DNA from 4 places in the Methylobacterium sp. 22177 genome. Region 4 is predicted to be linked to each of the others. Evidence: riboswitches for the same ligand, from Rfam matches in the RefSeq annotation. Region 4 holds a riboswitch; each other region holds the start of a gene.
The links. Region 4 has a riboswitch for cobalamin ahead of ACTJK8_RS19585 (CbtB domain-containing protein). Riboswitches for the same ligand answer to the same signal wherever they lie in the genome.
Positions count from the first base shown of each region.

Region 1: linked by a shared signal. The riboswitch ahead of ACTJK8_RS30630 (TonB-dependent receptor plug domain-containing protein) and the one ahead of ACTJK8_RS19585 (CbtB domain-containing protein) in region 4 are both predicted to bind cobalamin.
Region 2: linked by a shared signal. The riboswitch ahead of ACTJK8_RS13725 (TonB-dependent receptor) and the one ahead of ACTJK8_RS19585 (CbtB domain-containing protein) in region 4 are both predicted to bind cobalamin.
Region 3: linked by a shared signal. The riboswitch ahead of ACTJK8_RS28670 (TonB-dependent receptor plug domain-containing protein) and the one ahead of ACTJK8_RS19585 (CbtB domain-containing protein) in region 4 are both predicted to bind cobalamin.

Region 1 is NZ_JBQEPK010000072.1:11,637-16,203, reverse strand. Features, by position in the region: partial or broken gene ACTJK8_RS30635 (ABC transporter substrate-binding protein) at 1-646, opposite strand, end outside; gene ACTJK8_RS30630 (TonB-dependent receptor plug domain-containing protein) at 655-2,625, opposite strand; cobalamin riboswitch at 2,745-2,953, opposite strand; gene ACTJK8_RS30625 (DUF3658 domain-containing protein) at 3,250-4,032, opposite strand; gene ACTJK8_RS30620 (GntR family transcriptional regulator) at 4,401-4,567, opposite strand, start outside.
Region 2 is NZ_JBQEPK010000012.1:98,212-102,778, forward strand. Features, by position in the region: gene ACTJK8_RS13720 (PepSY domain-containing protein) at 1-88, opposite strand, end outside; gene ACTJK8_RS13725 (TonB-dependent receptor) at 82-2,265, opposite strand; cobalamin riboswitch at 2,551-2,743, opposite strand; gene ACTJK8_RS13730 (NUDIX hydrolase) at 2,881-3,315, shown strand; gene ACTJK8_RS13735 (RluA family pseudouridine synthase) at 3,458-4,567, shown strand, end outside.
Region 3 is NZ_JBQEPK010000056.1:219-4,785, forward strand. Features, by position in the region: partial or broken gene ACTJK8_RS28665 (ABC transporter substrate-binding protein) at 1-531, opposite strand, end outside; gene ACTJK8_RS28670 (TonB-dependent receptor plug domain-containing protein) at 540-2,510, opposite strand; cobalamin riboswitch at 2,630-2,838, opposite strand; gene nikA (nickel ABC transporter substrate-binding protein) at 3,131-4,567, shown strand, end outside.
Region 4 is NZ_JBQEPK010000022.1:69,227-73,793, reverse strand. Features, by position in the region: gene ACTJK8_RS19595 (S10 family peptidase) at 1-206, shown strand, start outside; gene ACTJK8_RS19590 (hypothetical protein) at 229-1,587, opposite strand; cobalamin riboswitch at 1,742-1,936, shown strand; gene ACTJK8_RS19585 (CbtB domain-containing protein) at 1,972-2,154, shown strand; gene ACTJK8_RS19580 (CbtA family protein) at 2,171-2,923, shown strand; gene ACTJK8_RS19575 (DUF1636 domain-containing protein) at 2,916-3,317, shown strand; gene cobW (cobalamin biosynthesis protein CobW) at 3,314-4,348, shown strand; gene cobN (cobaltochelatase subunit CobN) at 4,395-4,567, shown strand, end outside.

The DNA.
Region 1 (4,567 bases), on a different contig from region 4:
CGACGACGATCAGGTCCGGGTTCGCCAGCGCCGCCGCTTCGAGGGGCACCTGCCCCAGGCGGTCACGCCCGATCTCGGCCGAGACGTTGACGAGGCCGGCGGCGCGGATCAGCGCGTCCCCGAGCCCGCCGGGTGCCACCGTGAAGGCGTTCGGACGCATCACCAGGGCGCGTAGAGGCCGCTTGGCCGGCAAGATGGCGGCAAGACGCGCATCGAGCGCCGCCACCATCGCCTCGCCCCGTTCGGGATGGCCGAGCGCCGCCGCGACCTGCCGGATCTGCGCACGGACGCCGTCGAGGTCGGCCGGCACGCCGAGTTCGAGCACGGGGGCGCCGACGCGCTTCAACATGCCCACCGTCGTGCGGGTCGTGAACGCACCGGCGATCACAAGGTCGGGCTTCAGGGCTACGACCTCCTCGGTCAGACCCCGCGTCACTGGCAGCCCGACCGCCTCGCTTGCGACCGTCGACCCACGCGGGTCGCGAGCGAGATAGGTGACCGCCAGCACCTGGTCGCGGTCGGCCAGCCGCAGGACGAGCTCGTCGGCACATAAGTTCATCGAGACTACCCGCACGGGTGCCGCCGCTGCACCCATGGGTACGGCGGACAGGATTGCCGTGAGGGCAAGCATGCGGCGCGACGGCATCGGCGACCTCAGAACGACGCCACGCGGACGCCACCGTAGACGGCGAGCCCCGGGCCCTGGAAGCCGGTCGGGTTCTGGTAGCGCTGGTCGAACAGGTTATCGATCCGCCCGAACACCGTCAGGGTCTCGCTCCAGGCGTAGTTGATTGACAGGTTCACCAGCGTGAAGCCGGGGGCCTTCAGGCGGGGCACGGAGAAGTCCCTGTTCCCGTCCACGAACGACCCCAGCACGATGAGCGTGCCGGTCATGGTCAAGCCCGGCATCAGGTTCCAGATCGCGGTCGCGCTGACCTTGTTGCGAGGCCGACGCAGCAGCTCCTGGTGGGCGATCTCGTCCTTCGTCACAGTGGTGGTCCAGTCCAGCCGCCCGCTCCAGGACTCGTTGAAGCGCAGGGCGACAAAGCTCTCGGTGCCGTAGGCGGTCGCCCGACCGACGTTCACGTTGGTGGAGAAGGTCGGGTAGTAGGCCGTCTGGATCAGGTTCTTGAAATCGGTCTGGTAGTAGGTCGCGCCCACGGTCATGAACCCGTCGAACAGCGGCTGCTCGAAGCCGCCGTCGAACCCGAAGCTGTCCTCCGGCCGCAGGTTCGGGTTCCCGAAGAAGCGGAAGCCCGGGTAGTCCTGGTAGAGCTGGCTCAGGGTCGGCGGCTTGAAGCCGGTGCCGACGCTGCCCTTCAGGCGGGTATCGGTGCCGGGCACGATGTAGCTCGGCGCCACCCGAAAGGTGGTCGCGCCGCCGAACTGGTCGTTCGCGTCGTGGCGGATGTTGGCGACCAGCGCGGCTCCCGCGAAGGGCGTCGTCTGAAGCTCGGCGAAGCCGGCGGTGTTGCCGTTGGACCGGTCGATGCCGGTCGTCTCGAAGCGCTCGTCCTCGCGCTGGGCCCCGAACAGGACGAGGTTGCCGGGTGAGACCTGCCAGTCGCCGCGGTAGTCGAACCGGGTCCGCTCACCGAGGTAGGTGGTGGGCGTCGGCGGCGCGAGCGGGTCGAGCGGGCCGGCGAACAGGCGGTCGAACTTCGAGTAGTTCGCCCCGAAGACGTTGTGGAAGCCCGGCACCGGCGTCCACTCGGCCTCGCCCCTCATGATCAGTTGCTGCTGGTCGTTGAGGTTCCGGTACGGCAGCGGCACGTACGGAAAACCGCCGTCGGCCTGGTCGAGATAGGCGCTGTCGGAGAAGCGCAGCACGTAGTTGAATCGGAATTCGTCGGTGAGTTGCGCCCCGAGCTTGGTCGAGACCGTCTTGATGTCGGTGAAGGCGGTCCGCAACGGCACCCCGCGAGGCAGCAATTCGAACGGCGTGACCTGGACGGCGGATTGCCGGATGTGGCCGACCGACACCGAGTAGTCGAAGATCCCCTCCGAGCCGGAGATGTTGCCGAACTGGTTGAAGGTGCCGAACGAGCCGCCCTCGACGGTCGCCGTCGCCCGAGCCGGCCCTTCGCCGCGCTTGGTGACGACGGAGATGACGCCGCCGATGGCGTCGGCCCCGTAGAGGCCGCTTTGGGGCCCGCGCAGCACCTCGATCCGCGAGAGGTCGTAGGTCTGGAGCTGGCTGAAGTCGAAGGCGCGGTTCGGGGTCGAGGGGTCGTTGACGTCGATGCCGTCGATCTGGACCTTCACGTGGTTCGAGTTGGTGCCCCGGATGAAGACCGAGGTTTGGCCGCCGGCGCCGCCGGTCTGCACGACGTTGAGGCCCGGCACCTGCTGCAGAGCATCCGGCGCCGTCCGGCGCTGCTGCTCCTGAAGCAGGCGGTCGGTGAGCACGGTGACACTCGATCCTGTGTTGGCAATTGGCGTCGGCACGCCGGTAGCCGACACGGAGATCTCGGACAGGGAGACCGCAGCTTGCGCGCCTCCCTGGGCATCGGCGAAGGGCGCGGCGACCTGCTGCGCGCGGGCGGGAATGGAGACGAGCAGCGCGGATGCGGCGCAGGACAGCGCCAGCGTGCGCCGGAGCGCGGAGGAAACGGGACTGGACACGGGACGGCCTCGGGGGACGGCTGTGGCACGTCACCGCGAACGAGGCCTCGGCGGTCGCGTCCTCCAAGGAACCACGGCGCCGCGACACCTCCCAGGACACCCCGCCCGGCAAGCTCCGCGTGTGACCACGGCTGACGGCAGGTCTCCTGGCTCGCGGGTCGTTGCCCTCTCATCGTCTTCCCGGGCGAGGCCGCCCAGTGACGTCGTGATGAAGGACTCGCCGCTTACAGTTGCGGGGGCAGCCGAGGCATCGGCCGAGCCCTCACGGGCGTGACCTCACCGCGTTCCCTTTTGATCCCCGAGGGGAACCGTCACTGCTCAGCTACAGCCTCACGAACTCGAGAGTCAACGCGAGCATCGGAATAGCGCCGCGGTGACGCCGGCTTCGGCGTTTGGCCAGCTCCTGCAATGGGTCGAACGACCGCTCTTTGGGTTTGATGCTTCAAAGCCGACTAGCCGGAAACCACCCAACCCAGCCGTCCGGACCGCCCAACGGAGCTTCCCAGAAGCGGACACTTGTCGGCCGCTCGGCAAATTCGGTTCGGGATGGAAAGCGCCTGGGGCGTCCTACCCGCAATTCAAACGTCGAATGGCCAGCGCACGCATGCGCTTCTCATGCCTTGATCAGTCAGCCGCCGGCAGCCTTATGCGAGAAGACCGGTTCCAGGGATCACCTTCAGCAAGGAGCCGACCTTGCTCGACAAGGGCAACGAGGCGCATCTGCAACATCAAGTCGCCAACTTGCCTATATGGCTCGGAACTTTCTCCAAAGGCTTCATGGATGATGCTCGCGACCGATTTCCATTCTGAAGTCGCTTGCGCCTCGATAATCGGATCAAAGTGGTCAATCGTCGTTGAAACTAGCCTTGCTTCTTTGATGATCCGGAACGGCGCATTCTCAGACTGAAGGTACTGCCATAGCTTTCGGTTTTCATGTCTCTCTTCCACGGTCATTGGCACTTGTTGACCGAGGAGCGATCTCATGGCATCCGCGCCCATTATCGAGACTGATTGGGGTTGGTACACTATCGTTGAACCGTCCCGCATTTTCGAGGAGACCTGCCGCCCCGTCACGTCGATGATATAGAAAGGGCGCTCTCCAAGCCAAGCATTCAACGCGATGAAAAAGCAATATTCAGAAGCGGTATGCCGACTGAACCAGACGATCGGGTAGCCGTCTGTCGTGGCCACACGCTCCCAGAACTGATCGACTTCATTCTCCGTTTCAGGGCCACCATACCACTGCCTCCACCATGCTGCCCGCGTAGCAGGATCAAGCGGGTGGATAGGCCCACAACTGAGATCGTCCCGAAAATTGAGCACCTCAATGTCCTGACCTGCGTTGCGCAGCGCCTGAACGAGGCTACCACCGGCTGTATCACTGGGGGTGATGTGGAAGATGCCCATACCAGCAAGTTAACATGATTTGCCCCCGGCATAAACCGCGCTGATATTGTCGATTATCTGCGCTAGAATAGAGGCTTATTGCTCAGTTGGCTTCGTCCGCAAAGGGGCCGGAGCTGGCGAGGAGGTAGCGTCCGCTTTCTTACGTTGATGCCCGAACGCAGACCGGCGAAAAACCACCCTGAGCCGCCATTCCGGTGGCGACCCAACCCGGACGCTCAGATCAATTTTATAGCTTCCCCAAAGCAGACCTTACGGGATGTCTATCCCGTACTGAACGTTGGCAGGATGTCGTCCGCTATCCGCACGATAGTTATCCCGCCTTCGATCATGGCAAACTTGGCGCCCGACAGGGCGCCGTCTCGGAATACCTACGCCACGGCTTCGGGGCGCGGGTCGAAGCTCCTGACCGTTCCTGGTTCTTTTACGGATTGTCGCCAAGCAACTCTGTGGTGTTGAACACGGGCCTGCGACATCTTCAGGTGAAGCTGCATCGCCCGCCGCCCTAACTCCGCGTCCTGAAGGCGCGCGGCCATGA
Region 2 (4,567 bases), on a different contig from region 4:
ACAGCCCCGCGACGATCCCGGCCCAGCGGTGGAACAGGAGCAGCCAGCGCCGTCCCGCCTTGCCGAACCGCCGCGGCCGGCTCACCACGTCACCGTGTAGGCGACCTCGACCGAGCGCGGGCGCCCGAGCAGCCAGTTGGTGCCGACCCCGTTCACCGCGTTGCCCGAGATCGCGTAGACCTTGTCGAACAGGTTGTAGACCCGCACGGACAGGCGCGAATCCGCCGTCACCTGATGGTCCAGGACCGCGTTGACGAGGTTGTAGGCCGGGCGCCGCGCCGTGTTGCCGAAGTCGCTGTAGACCTGCCCGACGTTCTGCAGCCCGACCCGCGCGGTCCAGTCGCGGGTGACGTCCCAGGTCAGCCAGAGGTTGGCCACGCGCTCCGGCACGTCGATCGGCTGGTTGCCGGCATACGAGACCGTGGCGCCGTTCACCGTCTGGTCGAACCGGTCGTACTGCGCGTGCAGGAGCGCGAGGTTGCCGTCGAGGCGCCAGCCCGGCGCGAAGCGCCAGCCGAGCGCCAGCTCGAAACCCTGCGAGGACTGGCTCCCGACCTGCGTCGAGAGCGTCGGCTGTCCGGGGATCGCCGAGATCAGGTTGTCCTTGACGATCCGGTAGCCCGCGACGGTCCATTCCAGGGCGCCGTCGAAGGCCAGACCCTTGGCGCCGATCTCGACCTGATCGCCGGTCGCGAGCTTGAAGCCGGCCAGCGACTGCGACAGCGTGATCAGGCTGTTCACCGGGTCGGTGGCGAAGCTGTACTGGGCGTAGAGCGCGCTGTCCGGCGTCGGGTTGTAGACGAGGCCGAACCGGTAGCCGAGCGCCCGGTAGGTCCTCTCGAACCGCGATCCCGTCTGCAGGTCTTCCCGATTGAGCGTCGGCACGTCGAGGCGCACGCCGGTGAGGAACGAGAGCTTGTCCGACAGGATCAGCCGGTCCTCGGCGAAGACCGAGGCCTGGCTCGTCTGCGTGGCGTAGGCCGGACGGGCCCGCCCGTTCTGCGGGAACAGGCCCGGATCGTAGCCGGTGAGCGGCACGCTGGTGGTCTGGTCGAAGTAGAAGTTGTTGGTGTGGCGGAAATCGATGTGGTTCACGTCGAACCCGGCCACGAACTGGTTCGGCAGCCCGAACAGGCTCCCGCGGAACGTCGCGTCGAGGCGGTCTCCGACCTGCTCCTGGCTGTGGTAGATCTCCAGGTAGTCGCCCCGGTCCACGAGCCCGGTGCCGCGGTTGTAGCTGTACTGCTCGACGTCGAGCCAGTGGCGCCGGCTGGTGAGCCGGTAAGCGGTGTTGCGGATCGTGATGTCGGCCGAGGGGGACCACTCGGTCTTGAGCTGGGTCCAGTTGTCGGCCCAGGTGATCTTCGCGTCGCGGACGTTGTAGTTGTTGAACCGTATGAGGTCCGGGATCCGTCCCGCGACGAGCGGCGTGCCCCAGTAGCGGGCGGGCTCCTGGTAGCCGAGATCGTGGCTCAGCGTGAACGCGAGGTCGGCGCTCGGCCGGAACAGCAGGGCGGCGGAGACCGCGAGGTTGCGGAAATCGCCCTCCGGCCGGATCCAGCCGTCGGCGCGGTTGCCGCTGACGTTGAGGCGGTACGCGAAGGTGTCGCCGTACTCCGCCTGGCCCAGCGGGCCGCCGGAATCGAGGGCGAGGCGCGCGACCCCGTCGGTGCCGATGACCGCGCGGGCGGCGTTGACCGGCACGAAGACCGGCTTCTTCGGAACCACGTTGATGACGCCGCCGATGGCGCCGTCGCCGTAGAGCACCGAGGACGGCCCGCGCAGCACCTCGATCCGCTCGACGTTCCACGTGTCGAACGGGAAGGTCACGGTGTTGGCGCCGACGTAGAAGCGCGTGCCGTCGTAGAGCTGCTGGATCGAGTTCGGCCCGGCGAAGCCGCGGGACGTGAACGCGCCGTTGCCGTTGCCGGGCGCCGCGATGGTGGTGATGCCGGTCGCGTCCTGGATCACGGCCTCGGCGATCGTATCCTGTCCGCGGAGCCGCGCGGTCTCGCCCGACACGATGTCGAGGCTGGCCGGCGTCTCCAGCGGCGTCAGGCCGAGGCGACTCGCGGTCCGGTCGGGCGTGCGCAGGTTGAGGCCGTTCGGCGGGAGGCGGCTCGGGTCGCCGCCCGCGCCCGCGACGGACAGCTCATCCAGGGTGACCGCCTCCTGGGCGGCGGTCGGGCCGGCGAGGAGCGCGAGGAGAACGCCGCAGAGCGGGGCCCGCCCGCCGAGGCGGGAGCGATAGGTCGAGAATGACATGGGAGAAGCGGTCCGTGCACGGCGCGCGCCGGCCCCCGCGTCGTACACGCATTGTAATAACATTACAACGCGTCGGCCGTCCGGATGGCTCAGCCTGTGCGGGCGCGCGACGGCGTCCCGGGACAGGGCTCGAGGGTCTCGAGGCGGCGGAGACGGGCATGGGAAACGGCGTCGCGGGCGCGCTTGCTGTGGCACGTCACCGCGAACGAGGCCTCGGCGACCGCCTCCCCTCGGGACTGGCGGCGCCTCGACACCCGCCAGGACACCCCGCCCGGCGCGTTTCGCGTGTGACCACGGCTGACGGCAGGTCTCCTGGCTCGCGGGTCGCCGCCCTCGCACCGTCTTCCCGGGGTGACCCAGTGACGTGGTGGTGAAGGGCTCGCCGCTCACAGTTGCGGGGGCAGCCGCGGCTTCGGGGCGAACCCCTCACCGCGTTCCCTTTTGATCCCCGAGGGGAACCGTCGAGCACAGCTTGGCCGTAGCGGGCCCGGGCGTCAACCGCGTGTCCGTTTGTTGCCGTGGATCGGCGCGCGGGGCACCGAGCCGTTGCGGCCTCGCCGACGACGGGCTAGCCGGTGCGGGATGACGGTCTGGCGGCCCCCTGCGGAGATTCGCGTGAAGGCGCTGGGCCTGCCCCGGCGCGGCAACAGCCTGCTCGTGGCGGAGGTCCGCGCGGATGACGGGCGCCTGAAAGGCGTCCGGCCCCTCGGCGGCAGCGTCGCCTTCGGCGAGCGGGTCGAGGACGCCCTGATCCGGGAGTTCCGGGAGGAACTCGGCGTCACCGTCTCGGTGCTCGGCGGCCCCCGCGTCATGGAGAACATCTTCACGCACGAGGGGCAGGTCGGGCACGAGGTGCTGTTCCTGTTCCCCGTCGCCCTGCCGCCGGGGCTGTTCGACGGGCCGGAGCGCTTCGTCTTCCACGAGGATTCCGGCACCGCCTGCGTGGCCCGGTGGTGCGATCTGGACGGGCTCGACGTCCCGGGCGGTCCGGATCTCTTCCCCGCAGGCCTGAAGGCCCGGCTCCGCGACGCGTGGGACGCGGAGCCCTGACGGACCGAGCCGGCCCACCGCCTTTGCCGCTCGGCGCGGGCGATGCTACAGCCGGGCAATCCCATCGGTCCGGACGTCCGCGACGCCGCGGCCCATGCGCTTGGACGCTCCGTCCGACGCGAAGACGGGTGCCGGCGGAAGCATGACGACACGACCTCCCAGAAGCGGCGGGCCGAAGGGGCGCAAGCCCCAGGCCGGCAAGTTCGATGCGGGCAAGTTCAGGGGCGGCAAGGCCCAGGCCGACGGCCGCGCCCGCACGGGCCCGCGCACCAGCGCCCGCGACGCCGCCGAGCGCGCGGCCCGCAACCGCGGCGAGGATGCCGGCACCCGCGATCCTTGGGGATCGCAGGGCGCTGCGGTCTCCGCGCCGGCCCGGCCCCCGAAGCCGCGCCGCGACGTCGCCGCACCGCGCGACGACGCACCGCGGGACGCCGCCGCGGCCAAGCCCGGCAGCCGGCCTCCGGCCAGGCGCTCGGCGGCCCCCTCCCCCGCCCTTGCCGCCGCCCCCGCGCCCGGTCCGACCCGGCGCGAGCAGCGCGCCGCCGCCTCCGCGACCCTCGCCTCCGGCGTGCAGACCCTGACGGTCGAGCCGGACGAGGCCGGGATGCGGATCGACCGCTTCCTCACCGCCCGCTTCCCGCTCCTGCCCTTCACCCGCGTGCAGACCATCGTGCGCAAGGGCGAATTGCGGGTCGACGGCAAGCGCGCCAAGCCGAACGACCGGCTGGAGCCGGGCATGAGCGTGCGCGTGCCGCCGCTGCGCCTGGACCAGCCTACCGAGCGGCCGCGCAGCGCCGCCCGCGAGCAGGACGACGCGGCGTTCATCCGGTCGCTGATCCTCTACGAGGACGCCGACATGATGATCCTCAACAAGCCCTTCGGCCTCGCGGTCCAGGGCGGTTCGGGGACGGTCCGCCACGTGGACGGCCTGCTCGCCGCCCTCACGGGTCCGGACGGCCAGAAGCCGCGCCTCGTCCACCGGCTGGACAAGGATACGGCCGGCTGCCTGATCATCGCCAAGACCCGACTCGCCGCCGCGACGCTGGCCAAGAGCTTCCGGTCCCGGGCGGCGCGGAAGATCTACTGGGCGCTCACCGCGGGCGTTCCCCGGGTGCGGCAGGGGCGCGTCTCGACCTACCTCGCCAAGGAGGAACCCACGGACGCCGACGCGCGGATGCGGGTCGCCAAGCACGGCGACGAGGGTGCGAGCCACGCGCTGACCTACTACGCGATGGTCGATCAGGCCGCCCAG
Region 3 (4,567 bases), on a different contig from region 4:
GTCCCCGAGCCCGCCGGGTGCCACCGTGAAGGCGTTCGGACGCATCACCAGGGCGCGTAGAGGCCGCTTGGCCGGCAAGATGGCGGCAAGACGCGCATCGAGCGCCGCCACCATCGCCTCGCCCCGTTCGGGATGGCCGAGCGCCGCCGCGACCTGCCGGATCTGCGCACGGACGCCGTCGAGGTCGGCCGGCACGCCGAGTTCGAGCACGGGGGCGCCGACGCGCTTCAACATGCCCACCGTCGTGCGGGTCGTGAACGCACCGGCGATCACAAGGTCGGGCTTCAGGGCTACGACCTCCTCGGTCAGACCCCGCGTCACTGGCAGCCCGACCGCCTCGCTTGCGACCGTCGACCCACGCGGGTCGCGAGCGAGATAGGTGACCGCCAGCACCTGGTCGCGGTCGGCCAGCCGCAGGACGAGCTCGTCGGCACATAAGTTCATCGAGACTACCCGCACGGGTGCCGCCGCTGCACCCATGGGTACGGCGGACAGGATTGCCGTGAGGGCAAGCATGCGGCGCGACGGCATCGGCGACCTCAGAACGACGCCACGCGGACGCCACCGTAGACGGCGAGCCCCGGGCCCTGGAAGCCGGTCGGGTTCTGGTAGCGCTGGTCGAACAGGTTATCGATCCGCCCGAACACCGTCAGGGTCTCGCTCCAGGCGTAGTTGATTGACAGGTTCACCAGCGTGAAGCCGGGGGCCTTCAGGCGGGGCACGGAGAAGTCCCTGTTCCCGTCCACGAACGACCCCAGCACGATGAGCGTGCCGGTCATGGTCAAGCCCGGCATCAGGTTCCAGATCGCGGTCGCGCTGACCTTGTTGCGAGGCCGACGCAGCAGCTCCTGGTGGGCGATCTCGTCCTTCGTCACAGTGGTGGTCCAGTCCAGCCGCCCGCTCCAGGACTCGTTGAAGCGCAGGGCGACAAAGCTCTCGGTGCCGTAGGCGGTCGCCCGACCGACGTTCACGTTGGTGGAGAAGGTCGGGTAGTAGGCCGTCTGGATCAGGTTCTTGAAATCGGTCTGGTAGTAGGTCGCGCCCACGGTCATGAACCCGTCGAACAGCGGCTGCTCGAAGCCGCCGTCGAACCCGAAGCTGTCCTCCGGCCGCAGGTTCGGGTTCCCGAAGAAGCGGAAGCCCGGGTAGTCCTGGTAGAGCTGGCTCAGGGTCGGCGGCTTGAAGCCGGTGCCGACGCTGCCCTTCAGGCGGGTATCGGTGCCGGGCACGATGTAGCTCGGCGCCACCCGAAAGGTGGTCGCGCCGCCGAACTGGTCGTTCGCGTCGTGGCGGATGTTGGCGACCAGCGCGGCTCCCGCGAAGGGCGTCGTCTGAAGCTCGGCGAAGCCGGCGGTGTTGCCGTTGGACCGGTCGATGCCGGTCGTCTCGAAGCGCTCGTCCTCGCGCTGGGCCCCGAACAGGACGAGGTTGCCGGGTGAGACCTGCCAGTCGCCGCGGTAGTCGAACCGGGTCCGCTCACCGAGGTAGGTGGTGGGCGTCGGCGGCGCGAGCGGGTCGAGCGGGCCGGCGAACAGGCGGTCGAACTTCGAGTAGTTCGCCCCGAAGACGTTGTGGAAGCCCGGCACCGGCGTCCACTCGGCCTCGCCCCTCATGATCAGTTGCTGCTGGTCGTTGAGGTTCCGGTACGGCAGCGGCACGTACGGAAAACCGCCGTCGGCCTGGTCGAGATAGGCGCTGTCGGAGAAGCGCAGCACGTAGTTGAATCGGAATTCGTCGGTGAGTTGCGCCCCGAGCTTGGTCGAGACCGTCTTGATGTCGGTGAAGGCGGTCCGCAACGGCACCCCGCGAGGCAGCAATTCGAACGGCGTGACCTGGACGGCGGATTGCCGGATGTGGCCGACCGACACCGAGTAGTCGAAGATCCCCTCCGAGCCGGAGATGTTGCCGAACTGGTTGAAGGTGCCGAACGAGCCGCCCTCGACGGTCGCCGTCGCCCGAGCCGGCCCTTCGCCGCGCTTGGTGACGACGGAGATGACGCCGCCGATGGCGTCGGCCCCGTAGAGGCCGCTTTGGGGCCCGCGCAGCACCTCGATCCGCGAGAGGTCGTAGGTCTGGAGCTGGCTGAAGTCGAAGGCGCGGTTCGGGGTCGAGGGGTCGTTGACGTCGATGCCGTCGATCTGGACCTTCACGTGGTTCGAGTTGGTGCCCCGGATGAAGACCGAGGTTTGGCCGCCGGCGCCGCCGGTCTGCACGACGTTGAGGCCCGGCACCTGCTGCAGAGCATCCGGCGCCGTCCGGCGCTGCTGCTCCTGAAGCAGGCGGTCGGTGAGCACGGTGACACTCGATCCTGTGTTGGCAATTGGCGTCGGCACGCCGGTAGCCGACACGGAGATCTCGGACAGGGAGACCGCAGCTTGCGCGCCTCCCTGGGCATCGGCGAAGGGCGCGGCGACCTGCTGCGCGCGGGCGGGAATGGAGACGAGCAGCGCGGATGCGGCGCAGGACAGCGCCAGCGTGCGCCGGAGCGCGGAGGAAACGGGACTGGACACGGGACGGCCTCGGGGGACGGCTGTGGCACGTCACCGCGAACGAGGCCTCGGCGGTCGCGTCCTCCAAGGAACCACGGCGCCGCGACACCTCCCAGGACACCCCGCCCGGCAAGCTCCGCGTGTGACCACGGCTGACGGCAGGTCTCCTGGCTCGCGGGTCGTCGCCCTCTCATCGTCTTCCCGGACGAGGCCGCCCAGTGACGTGGTGATGAAGGACTCGCCGCTTACAGTTGCGGGGGCAGCCGCGGTATCGGCCGAGCCCTCACGGGCCTGACCTCACCGCGTTCCCTTTTGATCCCCGAGGGGAACCGTCTTGCTCAAGCTAGGCTGCGGTGCATCTATCCGTCAACGCACGGAAGCACGTTGTTCAGATGTGTGGCATTTGAGGCGTCGGTTGATGTCTAAGCAGTGTGGCTTTCCGCCGATCCGTTTTGAATTCACACCCTCGCCAAGCGACGAACGTCCGCCGGGCTCCCACAGGATAGAGGTGGGACGTACTGAACACCTTAGCGAAGGGTGTCCAATCCTCGGTCGCGGTGAACACCCTGTTGGAAAGGGTTCACGGTCAAGCTTGGGCGGTGTATGATGTTCGGCGGCGATCCTCATACCGCGACCCATACATGACCAAGTTGGCGACCCTCGCCGTCGCCGCGATGGCGGCGAGCTTCCTCGGACCGCCCCAGACAGCCGCCGGGCAACTCACCTACTCGTGGCCCTCGAATGTCGGACCGCTGAACCCGCACCTCTACGCGCCCAACCAGATGTTCGCGCAGGCGAGCGTCTACGAGCCTTTGGTGAAGTACCGCGGTGATGGATCGGTCGAGCCCTGGCTCGCGACCTCGTGGACCATCTCTGAGGACGGGCGGACCTACGATTTCGTACTGCGCCCCGGCGTGACCTTCAGTGATGGCACGCCCTTCGACGCGAAAGCGGTCAAGGCGAACTTCGACGCGATCCTGGCCAACCGTCCGCGGCACGCGTGGCTCGATCTCGTCCAGCAGATCGAACGCACAGAAGTTGTCGGGCCTCTGGCGTTCCGCCTCGTCCTGAAGGCGCCGCACTACCCGACGCTGCTCGAACTTTCCCTGCCGCGGCCCTTCCGGTTCCTGTCTCCGAGCGCCATGGGCCCTGGCGGTACGACGGCCGTCGGCATCAGGGCGCCGGTCGGCACTGGGCCGTGGCGGCTCGTCGATACTCAGCTCGGCGTCTCCGACACGTTCGAGAGCACCCCGGGTTACTGGGGCCCGAGACCCATCTTCGACCGGCTCGTCGTCAAGGTCATCCCCGATCCCAACACCCGCGTCATCGCCCTGCAGACGGGGGAGATCGACTTCGTCTATGGCGCGGCCGGCCAGATTCCTTCGGAAGCCTTCGTCCGCCTTCGGGACATGGCCCCGAACTTTGCCGCAGCGGTCTCGCCGCCGCTGGCGACCCGGGTGCTGGCGATGAACTCCGCGCGCTTCCCGACCGATGATCGGGCGGTCCGCCTCGCCATCAACCACGCCGTCGACAAGGACACGCTGGTCCGGACGGTACTCGACGGGATCGAGCCGCGCGCGGACTTCCTGTTTGCGCCGCGCGTGCCGTACGCCGACGTCGGGCTGAAGCCCTACGGCTTCGACCGGGCCGCGGCCTCCCGCATGCTCGATGCCGCCGGCTGGACGCTTGGGCGTGACGGCGTGCGTGAGAAGGACGGACGCCGCCTTGCCGTCGAGATCGATTTCGTCGGGACAAACGCTCAGCAGCGGGCGATTGCCGAGGTTCTCCAGTCCGATCTTAGCCGCGTGGGCATCGACGTCCGGCTGATCGGTGAGGAGGAGAGTTCGATCCTGGCCCGCCAGAAGGATGGCCGCTTCGGCCTGATCTTCGGCGAGACCTGGGGGCCGCCCTACGATCCCGCCTCTTTCATCAGTTCGATGCGCACCCCGTCACACGCAGACTATCAGGCGCAGGTCGGGCTGCCGGAGAAGCCGGGCATCGACGCGACCATCGCGGAAGTGCTCGCCACGACCGACGAGACCGAGCGCCGACGGCTCTATGCCAAGCTGCTGACCACC
Region 4 (4,567 bases):
TGCTGGCGCAGGTCCCCGCCTACGCGGCCGGGCGCCTGAGCCTCGCGGTCTATCCGGGCGGGCACATGTTCTACACGCGCCCGGACTCGCGCGCCGCGTTCAGGGCGGACGTCGAGCGGATGTACACGGACGCCCTGAAGGTGCGCGACGCCGGCCCGACCCGTCCGGCCGGCGCCCCCGCCGAGCATCTCAGGACCGCGCCGTGACGCCCCCCGCCCGCCTGGCCGTTCACGCGTCGTCGAAGGCGAGGGCCTCGGCCGGGTAATCGACCATCGTCCGGCGCTGCGCGTCGGTATTCTGCCACTCCCCGACCTTCATGTAGCGGCCCTCGAGATCGCGGACCTCGACCACCTTCCCGATGGTGGGGATCGACTGGAAGCCCTGCGGCCAGTTCGACGCGAAATAGAAGACCTGCTCGACGTGGTCCGAGAGGTGGCAGATCCCCGGTCCGAAGGTTCCCAGCCCGAACACGAGGTAGCGGCCGTTCACCAGGGCCGCGACGTCGGAGATCAGCGACTCGCTCTGGATCTCCACCGGCAGGCCGCGTCGCGCCGCGTAGGCCTCCACCTCGGCGATGACCGGGTTCAGCCTGTTCTCGAAGACGAGCTTGACCGAGCGGATCCGGCCCTCGGCCAGCAGCCGGTCGATGACCATCCGGTAGAACGCGAGGGGCGGCTGCGGGTAGTGCGGATCGACCCAGGTGCTGAAGATGTCGCCCGAGCGGATGTGGATCAGGAGCTGGTCGTCGGGCTTGGCCGGGAAGGTCCTGGGCAGGCCGTTGAACAGCGGCCGGATCACGCTCTGCACGATCGCGCGCGAATCCGTCGGTCCCCGCAGCGCGGTCACGCGCTCGAACTGCGTCGGGTCGAAGTACAGACCCGACAGGAAGTAGCCGTCCGGCGGCAGCGGTTCGTCCGGCGGGATGAAGGTGATGCCGTCGCAGGTCAGCCGCTCGGTCAGGAAGATCACCTTGCTGCGGTCGACCTTGGGGACCTTGATGTATTTCAGGTTGAGCGCCTTCGCGACCGACACCGCGATGATGTACTGGACGAGGCAGTTGCCGAAGGCGCCGTTCTCGAACAGCGACAGGCCGACGAGGGCGCGGCTCGCGCGGTCGGGCGCCGAATGGAGATTGTAGGTGACGTAGACGTTGGCCCCGGGCTTCTCGTTCAGGAGCGTCACGTCGAGGCCGAGCATCGCCCGGAGGGCGATCAGGTCGACGGCGGCCTCTTCGGCGCGGACGGCAACGGGGACGATCCGGGCCGGCTCCGGCGCGGCGACCCGCACCGCGCGCGCCCAGGCCCGCTCGTCGGGGACGATGGCGGCCACGAGGGCGTCCGGGGTCGCGCTCCAGCCGGCGAGGTCCGGCTCGATCCACGTCGCGCCGTCCTGCGAGACCGCCACGGCGACGTCGCCGGGTTCCGGAGGGACCACCCCTCCCCCCGGTCGCAGGGCGACGGAGTGGATCGGGAAACGGCCGCCGAGATCGACTTCGAGCCACCTCGTACCCGCGTCCGATACGATCCGCGGGTCTCGGCCGGCCGCCAGATCGACGAGGACCGGGGTCGGATCGTCTGTCAGGGCCATCGGGTCTCCGGGAGCTTACCGCCCGCGCCGGGCGGGTGTCGGGTGCGGCGGTGCCTGCTCCGGGGCGCGGCCGTCAAGCCCGTCCGTGCCGCGGCGCGGCGCGGGAATCGGCCGCGATCCGGCGTCGCTCCGTTGTGTCCCGGCGGTCATGCGTCTACAACGACCGGGTGACGGTGCCCCGGCGACGGGGTGAAAAGGGAATGCGGTGAGGGGTCCGAGGCCCCGATTCCGCGGCTGCCCCCGCAACTGTGAGCGGCGAGCGCCCGCCAAGCGCCACCGGAGCGATCCGGGAAGGCGGCGGGCGCGCCGAGCCGCGAGCCAGGAGACCTGCCGTCACGACAGGATCCCGCAATGCCGCCGGTGGGGCGGCTGGAGACACTGCTGATGACGACCCAAACCCTCGCCCCCGTCGCCGCCGGCACCCGCGCGTCGGAGCGCCCGATCGCCGTCGCGCTCGCGGCCGTGCTGGGCCTCGGCCTGCTGTTCATGGCGGGCTTCTCGCCGGCGATCGCGCTCCACAACGCGGCGCACGATTTCCGACACACCCAGAACTTCCCCTGCCACTGACGTCCCCGGAACAGGGATGATCATCCGGCTCCTGTCGGCGGCCCTCGCCGCCGGCTTCTTCGCGGCTGCCGTCGTGACGGGCCTCGAACTCACGCTGACCTCGCCGCTGATCGTCGCGGCCGAGCGCTACGAGCAGCAGGAGGCGCCGCGTCATGCCGCCGAGACGCTCCCGATCAGGGCGCTCCCGATCGTGCTGGCCCATGCCGGGCACGACCACGCCGCGCCCGACGCCGCGCCGGAATGGCAGCCCGGCCCCGGCCTGCCGCGGATGGCCTTCACCGGGCTCGCGACCCTCGTCGGCGGCGTCGGCTACGCGCTGCTGCTCGGCGCGGTGATGCTCGCCTGCGGCCGCGAACCCACGCCACAGGTCGGGCTCGCCTTCGCGGTGGCGGGCTTCGCCAGCGTCGCCCTCGCGCCGGGCCTCGGCCTGCCGCCGGAACTGCCCGGCAGCGCGGCGGCCCCGCTCGCGACGCGCCAGGCGTGGTGGGTGATGACCGCCGCGGCGACCGGGATGGGGCTCTACCTGATCACGATCCGCCGCGCGCTGATCACCATCCTCGGGGGGCTCGTCCTGATCATCGCCCCGCACGCGGTCGGCGCCCCGCAGGCGCCGGAGGCCGCGTCGGAGCTTCCGGCCGCGCTGGCCGCGCAGTTCGCCGCGCGGTCGCTGGCCATCAGCTTCGTGTTCTGGATCCTGATCGGGCTGGGACTCGGCTGGGCGTGGCAGGCCTTCGCCCGCGGCGCGGATCGGGGAGCGGCCCGTGCCTGAGACCATTCTCTACGTCTGCACCACCTGCCGCCGCTCGGACGACGACCCGGACGGCCCCCGCGCCGGGGCCCGCCTGCTGGAGGCGCTCCGGGCGCGGAGCGGCGGCACGCCGGACCTGCGGGTCGAGGCGGTGGAGTGCCTGTCGGTCTGCAAGCGGCCCTGCACCGTGGCGGTCGCCGCGGCCGACCGCTGGACCTACGTCTACGGCGACATGGATCCGGCCGCCTCGGCCGAGATCATCCTCGGCGGGCTCGCGGCCTACGCGGCGACCCCGGACGGCATCGTGCCCTGGCGCGAGCGTCCGGAGGCGTTCCGCAAGGGCGTGATCGCCCGCATCCCCCCTTTCCCAGAACCCCGCCCGGTCCCCGCCGGCACCCTGGAGGCCGCGGAATGACCCTCGTGAACAAGATCCCCTGCACCATCGTCACCGGCTTCCTCGGGGCCGGCAAGACGACCCTCGTCCGCCACGTGGTCGAGAACGCCAAGGGGCGCCGCCTCGCCATCCTGGTGAACGAGTTCGGCGACATCGGCTTCGACAAGTCGTTCCTGGCGGCCTGCGGCGTCGAGGGCTGCACCGAGGACGCCATCGTCGAGCTGCCGAACGGCTGCATCTGCTGCACGGTCGCGGACGATTTCGTTCCCGCGCTGGAGACCCTGCTCGGCCGCGCCGAGCCGCCGGAGCACATCCTGATCGAGACCTCGGGTCTCGCGCTGCCGAAGCCGCTCGTCCAGGCGTTCCAGTGGCCGGCGATCCGCTCGCGGGTGACCGTCGACGGCGTGGTCGCCGTGGTCGACGGCCCGGCGGTGGCCTCGGGCGCCTTCGCGGAGGATCCGGAGGCCCTGGCGGCCCAGCGGGCCGCCGACCAGTCGGTCGACCACGACAATCCCCTGGAGGAGGTTTTCGAGGACCAGCTCCTCTGCGCCGACCTCGTGGTGGTCAACAAGGCCGACCTGATCGACGCCGCGACCCGGGCGCGGGTCCGCGCCGAGGTCGAGGGGCACCTGCCCCGCGCCGTGAAGGTCGTCGAGACCGAGAACGGCGCCATCGACCCGCGGGTGCTGCTCGGCCTCGGCGCGGCCGCCGAGGACGATCTCGACGCCCGCCCCTCGCATCACGGCGAGGGCGAGGACCACGATCACGACGATTTCGAGACCGTGGCGCTGCCGGTCCGCCCGGCGGTGACCGCGGGGGATCTCGCGGCCCGGGTCGAGGCGGCGGCCGAGGCCGCCGGCGTCCTGCGCATCAAGGGCTTCGCCGAGGTCGAGGGCAAGCCCATGCGCCTCGTGGTGCAGGGTGTCGGCCGGCGCGTCACCCATCATTTCGACCGCCCCTGGCGGGCCGGGGAAGCCCGCGACGGGACGCTGGTGGTGATCGGCCTGAAGGGCTTCGACAAGGACGCCGTCGCGGCGGCCCTCGCGGGATGAGGCCGGTCGCGCACGCCCGCCCGGACTCGCTCTAGGGGCCGCCGCGGTGCATCTCGTGCGCATCGATGCCGTGTCCCTCGACGAGGGCGAGGCGGCCGTGGATCTCGGGCAGGAGCCCGGCGACCTCGTGGTGCTGTCGTTCACCGACAGCGACCTCGCTTCGGTCGGGCAGGCCCACGCCGCGGAGCCCGGTCTGCCGAGCCTTCGGCTCGCGAAGCT